Stappia indica: one gene and its partner. The protein of the gene in region 1 interacts with the protein of each later gene in a pairwise test. Links are inferred from orthologs where the notes say so. Each region holds a gene or a part of one and is shown on either strand. Other genes may lie near its edges.

Region 1 (3,526 bases):
GCGTGACCGCACGTCGCCGGAAATCCGTTCGGCGGCTAAAAAATCTCGAAAGTTTCATTTAGACTGTTGTGAAGCCGCGCCATTTGCGCATTAAATGTCGCAAAAAGAAAAATGTTGTCTTTCGAACAGAGGAGAACCGAGATGCACCTGACAAAGCGGTCCGCACTGGCCGCCCTCGCAGCGATGATGCTGTCGGGCACGGCAATGGCCGACACGATCACGGTCTACACGTCCTATGAAGAGGACGAGGCCGCGGCCTTCCTCGAGGAGGCGAAGAAGGCGCTTCCCGATCTCGAGGTGAACATGCTGCGCCTGTCGACCGGCGATCTGGCGGCGCGCATCATCGCCGAAAAGGCGAATCCCCAGCACGACGTGCTGTGGGGCTTTGCCGTGACCTCGATGGTCAATCCGCAGATCCTCGAGGGTCTGGAAGCCTACAAGCCGGCCGGCATCGACCAGGTTCCCGAGCGTTTCCGCGATGCGGACGGCAAGTGGTTCGCCGTCACCGGCTACATGGCCGCGCTCTGCGTCAACAACGAGCGGCTGAAGGACAAGGGCCTGAAGATGCCCACCTCCTGGGCCGACCTGACCGACCCGTCCTTCAAGGACGAGGTGGTGATGCCCAACCCGGCCAGCTCCGGCACCGGCTACATCCAGATCAACTCGCTGCTGCAGCTGATGGGCGAGGAGAAGGGCTGGGAATTCCTCGACAAGCTGGACAAGAACGTCGCCCAGTACATCAAGTCGGGCTCGCGGCCCTGCAACGCCGCGTCCGCCGGCGAGTACACCGTCGGCGCGTCGTTCGGCCTGCGCGCGGTCAAGAACATCGAGGAAGGCTATCCGATCACGCTCGTGGTCCCCTCCGAAGGGGCAGGCAACGAGATGGAGGCCAACGCGCTGGTCGCCGCCTCCAAGAACAAGGACGCCGCCAAGCGCTTCCTCGACTGGACCTTGAGCGAGCAGGCCGCCAACGTCTATTACGACTGGAAGGCCATCGTCACCGTGCCGGGCGGCAAGATGCCCGAGCGCTTCACCTCTGCCGGCCTGCCGGACGACGTGTCGAAGGTCCTGTTCCCGGTCGACTTCAAGGCCGCGGCCGAGGAGCGCGCCCGGATCATCCAGACCTGGCAGGAAAAATACGAGCGTTGAGAACGGCTTGAGCCTGAACTCGTAGGGGGCATTCCGGCGGTCTTGCGCATGACGCGGGACCGCCGGGCGAGCCCCGCCTCGCGAGACGATGCTGCCGGCGCCGCCCCCTTGCGGGAGGGTGCCGGCCGCCGCCTTCGGGCGGTGCAGGCTTGCGCGCCCGTGCAAGCCTTGCTTCGCCGCCATCCTTTTGAAAAATCGCGCCCGCAGGGAAAGCCCCATGGACCTTTCGATCCACGATCTCGTCAAGCGCTTCGGCAAGCTGACCGCGCTCGACCATGTCTCGCTGGAGGTGGCCCAGGGCTCCTTCGTCTGCTTCCTCGGCCCTTCGGGCTGCGGCAAGACCACCTTGCTGCGCGTCATCGCCGGGCTGGAAGAGGCCGATGGCGGCAGCATTCGCCTCGGCGATTCGGACCTGTCCGCGATCCCCGCGCGGAACCGCAATTTCGGCGTCGTGTTCCAGTCCTACTCGCTGTTTCCCAACATGACGGCGGCCCGAAACGTCGGCTACGGGCTGGAATGCCGGCGCTGGGACAAGGCGAGAATGCAGTCCAGAATCAAGGAGATGCTCGATCTCGTGCATCTCGCCGACCAGGCCGAGAAGCTGCCCGCACAGATGTCCGGCGGCCAGCAGCAGCGCATCGCGCTGGCAAGGGCGCTAGCGCCCGACCCGTCCGCGCTGCTGCTCGACGAGCCGCTGTCGGCGCTCGACGCCAAGGTTCGCGAGGAACTGCGCATCGAGATTCGCGCGGTGCAGAAACGCCTCGGCATCACCACCATCATGGTCACCCACGACCAGGAGGAGGCGCTGGCCATGGCCGACCTGATCGTCGTCATGAGCAAGGGCCGGATCGAGCAGATCGGCACGCCGCAACAGCTCTACCGCGAGCCGGCCACCGCCTTCGTCGCCGACTTCATCGGCCGCATGAACGTGCTGCCGCTCGATCCCGAAACGGCCGGCGGGTTCAGCTTCGGCGGCATCCCGCTGGAAGTTGCAACGCATGCCAACGGCAGCGCAAGGCCCTCGGCGGCAGCCGCGCTCGGCATCCGTCCGGAGGCCGTCGCCCTGCAGGAGGCGGGCGCCTCCGGCCGCAATATCCTCGCGGCAGACGTGCGCTCCGTCTCCTTCCTCGGCAACATCACCCGCATCGAGCTCACGCCGGAAAACCGGCCGGAAACCGCCATTGTCGCCGAGCTGCACGGCACCGCCGCCATCCCGGAAGCCGGCGCGCGGCTGGCCGTCTCTCTCCCCGCCGACGCGCTGCGGGTGCTGTCATGAGCGCAACAGTCGAACGCGGATCGCAGTCGGTCGGCAGGACCGCCGGCTGGGCCAGCGATCGCTCGATCACCATGGGCCTGTCGGTCCTTGCGGCGATCCCGATCCTGCTGTTCCTGCTGCTGCCGCTGACCGGCATCCTGCTGCGCGGTTTCGAGACGCCGACGGGCTTCGGCATCGGCAACTTTACCGAGACCTTCGGCGCGGAGCGCTTCTGGCGGCTGGTCGGCAACAGCATCGCCATGTCGCTGACCGCGACGCTGGCCGCCGTCGGCCTTGCCTATTTCTACGCTTATGCCCTGCAGCGGGCATCGATCCCCTTCAAGCCGTTCCTGCGGATCGCCGTGCTGACGCCGCTCTTCGCCCCCTCGCTGGTGCAGGCGCAGGGGCTTATCCTCCTGCTCGGCCGCAACGGCGTGTTCAACCGTTTCCTCGGCTTCGACATTGATATCTATGGCTTTTGGGGCACGGCAATCGCCAATGCGCTCTACGCCTTTCCCTATGCCTACCTGATCCTGTCCGCGGCGCTGGCGGTGGCCGATGCGCGGATCTACGAGAGCGCCGAGACGCTCGGCGCGGGGCCGGCGCGCATCTTCCGGGACGTGACGCTGCCGGCCACCCGCTTCGGTCTGGCGGCGGCGATCTTCGTCGTCTTCACCCTGGTGATGACCGATTTCGGCAACCCGATGGTGATCGGCGGCGACTTCAGCGTCCTCGCCACCGAGGTCTACAACCAGGTGATCGGACAGGCGCAATTCGGTCTCGGCGCGGTGATCGGCATCGTCCTCCTGGTGCCGGCTATCCTCGCCAAGCTGATCGAGAAGCGCATCTCCAGCCGCCAGCACGCGCTGGTCACCGCCCAGTCCAAGCCCTTGGAAACAAAGCCGTCCCGCGGCCGCGACATCGCCTTCTCGCTCTATGCCTACGCGGTCGTGTCGCTGATCCTCAGCGTCCTTGTCATCGTCGTGGTGGCGAGCTTCGTGCGGCTGTGGCCCTACAACATGAGCTTCACGCTGAAGCACTACGAGTTCGACGTCCAGAACGGCACGGCGCCGCTGTGGAACAGCGTCGGCGTCTCGCTCGCCACCGCCATCCTCGGCGTCG
Region 2 (3,636 bases), 1.5 Mb from region 1 along the record:
TGGCCGGCATCCTTCAGGTCGCGCAGCAGGTGATCGGCGATGGCGCCGACATGCCGGTGCGAACGGCCCGAGGCGACGATGACCTGGTCGGCCATCGGCGACTTGCCGGTGATGTCGATGGTGACGATGTCCTCGGCCTTGGAATCGGCCAGCGAGGCGAGGACGCTATCGAGCAGGCCCGCACGCTGCTGCGTGGCGGCTGCTGCGGGACGAGGGGCGGTGGAAGCCGGCGCCTCGGTTTCGAAGGTCATACTCAGACGGATTGCCTTTCATCCGGTTCGTCCGGCCGCGTGCCGTGGCTGCACCGCAAGGTGCATCCGCTTGGGCAGCGGCCCGATGGATAGGGACGTCCTGCCTTCGGCAGATCGTCCGTTATCCGGCCTTGTACGCCGAAACGCGGTACGGCGCGACTCTTCCGGCGCAAGTAAAAGAGTGGCCCTCGTTGGTGGCGTTTTCAAGACATCTCCGGCAACGTGCCGAACGGTTCCTTATCGCCCTGCTTTCGCACTGGCACGGATCCGGGTGGAAGAAGACGCATCGCGCGGCCCGGTCAGGAATGTCCAGGCCGGCGGCGCCATGCCCGGCAACAGCCGTGCATCCGTCTCGTCGAGGCGACAGGCGGCAAAGCTCTGCGCCGCCGGCGAGGCGAGCGCGGGCAGCGTCGCGCCCGGCCGGTCGACCACGGCGATGGGCACGCGGGCGAAGATGCCGCGCCAGTCCTGCCAGCGGTGGAAGCCGGCGAGATTGTCCGCCCCCATCACCCAGACGAACTTGAGCCGCGGGCGCAGCTGCGTCAGCCGGGCCAGCGTGCGCGCGCTATAGGCGGTGCCGAGCTGCGTCTCCAGCGCGGTCACCACCATGCGCGGATGCCGGGCGATCGCCTCCACCGCATCCAGCCGCCGGGCCAGCGGCGCCAGCTCCGAATGGTCCTTCAGCGGGTTGCCCGGCGTCACCAGCCACCACAGCTGGTCGAGCCCGAGCCGCGCCAGCGCGATGTCGGCGACCAGCCGGTGGCCGGAATGCGGCGGATTGAACGAGCCGCCGAACAGGCCGATGCGATTGCCCGGCTCGGCATGCGGAATGGCGAGCCGAGGGTCCATTCAGGGGCGCACCTGCCCGGTGCCGTGGACCCGGTACTTGAAGCTCGTCAGCTGCTCCACGCCCACCGGCCCGCGCGCATGCATGCGCCCGGTGGCGATGCCGATCTCCGCGCCCATGCCGAACTCGCCGCCATCGGCGAACTGGGTCGAGGCATTGTGCGTCAGGATCGCCGAATCCACCTCGGCGAAGAACCGCGCCACCGCCTGCGGGTCCTCGGCGATGATGCCGTCGGTGTGATGCGAGCCGTAACTCTCGATATGCTCGATGGCCGCCTCCAGCCCGTCGACGACGCGCACGGCAAGGATCGCGTCGAGATATTCGGTGCGCCAGTCGTCCTCGGTCGCCGCGCGCGCCTGCGGCACGGCAGCGCAAACGTCCGCGTCGCCCCGGACCTCGCAGCCCGCCTCGATCAGCGCGGTACAGATCGGCACCATGAGCGTGTCCGCCACGGCCCGGTCGATCAGCAGCGTTTCCATCGCCCCGCAGATGCCGGTGCGGCGCATCTTGGCGTTGACCGCGATCTTCAGCGCCATCTCGGGATCGGCGCTGCGGTCGATGAAGATGTGGCAGAGGCCTTCCAGATGCGCGAACACCGGCACGCGCGCTTCCTGCTGCACGCGGGCGACGAGGCTCTTGCCGCCGCGCGGCACGATCACGTCGACGGTGCCCTCCAGGCCGGCCAGCATCTCGCCAACGGCGGCCCGGTCGGTCACCGGCACCACCTGGATCGCCGCTTCCGGCAGGCCGGCACGGGCGAGCCCGCGCGCCAGCGCGGCATGGATGGCGAGGTTGGAGCGGATCGTATCGGAGCCGCCGCGCAGGATCACCGCATTGCCGGCCTTCAGGCACAGCGCGCCGGCATCCGCCGTCACGTTGGGCCGGCTCTCGTAGATCACGCCGATGACGCCGAGCGGCGTGCGCACGCGCTCGATATGCAGCCCGTTCGGCCGGTCCCAGGCGGCGATCACCGCACCCACCGGATCGTCCAGCGCCGCCACCGCCTCGATGCCGGCGGCAATCGCCTCGACGCGGTCCTCTGTCAGCGTGCCGCGGTCGAGATAGGCGGCGGTCTGGCCGCCTTCCGTCATCGCGGCGATGTCCTGCGCATTCGCGGCGAGGATCTCGGCGGTGGCTGCGCGCACCTCTTCGGCCATCGCCGCAAGGGCTGCGTTCTTCGTTGCCGCATCGGCCGTTGCCAGCCGGCGCGACGCCGCGCGGGCCTCGCGGCCCATCTGCCGCATCAGTCCCGCGATGTCGGTCTTCGCCACCCGTTCAAGCATCGCTGCCGCCTCCCGTTGCCGTCTCTCCAGTCTGCCCGCTTAGCACGAGATCGTCCCGGTGCACCATCTCCGCCCGGCCCGCATAGCCGAGGATCGTCTCGATCTCGCGGCTGTTGCGCCCGAGGATCAGTCCCGCCTCCGGGTGGTCGTAGGCAACCAGCCCGCGGCCGATGTCGCGCCCGTCCGGGGCCACCAGCCGCACCGCGTCGCCGCGGTTGAAGTCGCCTTCCACCCGGCGGATGCCGGCCGGCAGCAGGCTGCGGCCCGATTCCACCGCGCGGATCGCGCCCGCGTCCAGATGCAGCGCGCCGCGCGGCTCCAGATGGCCGCCGATCCACGCCTTGCGGGCGGTGGCGGGTGTCGACCTTGCGAGAAACCACGTCGCCCGGCCGCCTGCTTCCAGATGCGCCAGCGGGTTCATCCGCTTGCCGCTGGCAATCGCCATGGTCGTGCCGGCGGAGGTGGCGATCTTGGCCGCGTCGATCTTGGTGCGCATGCCGCCGCGCGACAGCTCGGAGCCGGCAGCGCCCGCCATGGACTCGATCTCGCCGGTGATCGCCGCGACCTCGGGCAGGAACACCGCATCCGGATTGCTGGCGGGCGGCGCGGTATAGAGCCCGTCCACATCCGACAAGAGCACCAGGCAGTCGGCGCTGGCCATGGTGGCGACGCGCGCCGCCAGCCGGTCGTTGTCGCCGTAGCGGATCTCGGAGGTGGCGACCGTGTCGTTCTCGTTGACGATGGGAACGGCGCCGAGCTTCAGCAGCGTGCCCAGCGTCTCGCGGGCGTTGAGGTAGCGTCGCCGCTCCTCGGTGTCGCCGAGCGTCAGCAGCACCTGGCCGGCGGTCAGCCCGCGCGCGCCGAGCGCTTCGGCATAGGCCTGGGCCAGCGCCACCTGGCCGACCGAGGCGGCGGCCTGCGCCTGTTCGAGCTTGAGCGGTCCGCGCGGCAGCTTGAGGACGCCGCGCCCCAGCGCGATGGCGCCGGAGGAGACGACGATGAGCTCCGTGCCGGCCCGCGCCAGCATCGCGAGGTCGTCGGCCATCGCGTCGAGCCAGTCGCGCTTGAGCCTGCCGTCCTCGACGAGCAGGGCCGAGCCGATCTTGACGACGAGGCGGCGGTGGGAGGAGAGGCGGCCGGCAGCTTTTGCGGTGCCGGCCTTGCTGTCGCTGTCCGTCAGGGCGGACAGCGAATCGGAGAGGGGGGTGGACATCGGGTGTGGTCCGTCAGTTCGGGTGCGCGGCCCGTTGCAGGC

The links. The genes of interacting proteins can lie anywhere in the genome.
Region 2: the proteins of GH266_RS08810 (region 1) and GH266_RS16005 interact in binary tests that used the Escherichia coli proteins (3 or more experiments, as listed by UniProt). The link is inferred for Stappia indica from one-to-one orthologs.

The regions. Positions count from the first base shown.
Region 1 is NZ_CP046908.1:1,868,828-1,872,353, forward strand. Bases 507-3,395 are described here. They hold GH266_RS08810 (putative 2-aminoethylphosphonate ABC transporter ATP-binding protein), read left to right. Parts: upstream 507-1,366; coding sequence 1,367-2,425; downstream 2,426-3,395. Other genes in these bases: GH266_RS08805 (ABC transporter substrate-binding protein), read left to right, coding at 507-1,149; GH266_RS08815 (ABC transporter permease subunit), read left to right, coding at 2,422-3,395. Also shown: GH266_RS08800 (DeoR/GlpR family DNA-binding transcription regulator), read left to right, coding at 1-6; more of GH266_RS08805, read left to right, coding at 142-506; more of GH266_RS08815, read left to right, coding at 3,396-3,526. UniProt on the Escherichia coli protein: Part of the ABC transporter complex CysAWTP involved in sulfate/thiosulfate import. Responsible for energy coupling to the transport system.
Region 2 is NZ_CP046908.1:3,406,057-3,409,692, forward strand. Bases 242-3,240 are described here. They hold GH266_RS16005 (glutamate-5-semialdehyde dehydrogenase), read right to left. Parts: upstream 2,382-3,240; coding sequence 1,101-2,381; downstream 242-1,100. Other genes in these bases: rsfS (ribosome silencing factor), read right to left, coding at 242-251; GH266_RS16000 (nicotinate-nucleotide adenylyltransferase), read right to left, coding at 489-1,100; proB (glutamate 5-kinase), read right to left, coding at 2,374-3,240. In the rest of the region: more of rsfS, read right to left, coding at 1-241; more of proB, read right to left, coding at 3,241-3,594. UniProt on the Escherichia coli protein: Catalyzes the NADPH-dependent reduction of L-glutamate 5-phosphate into L-glutamate 5-semialdehyde and phosphate. The product spontaneously undergoes cyclization to form 1-pyrroline-5-carboxylate.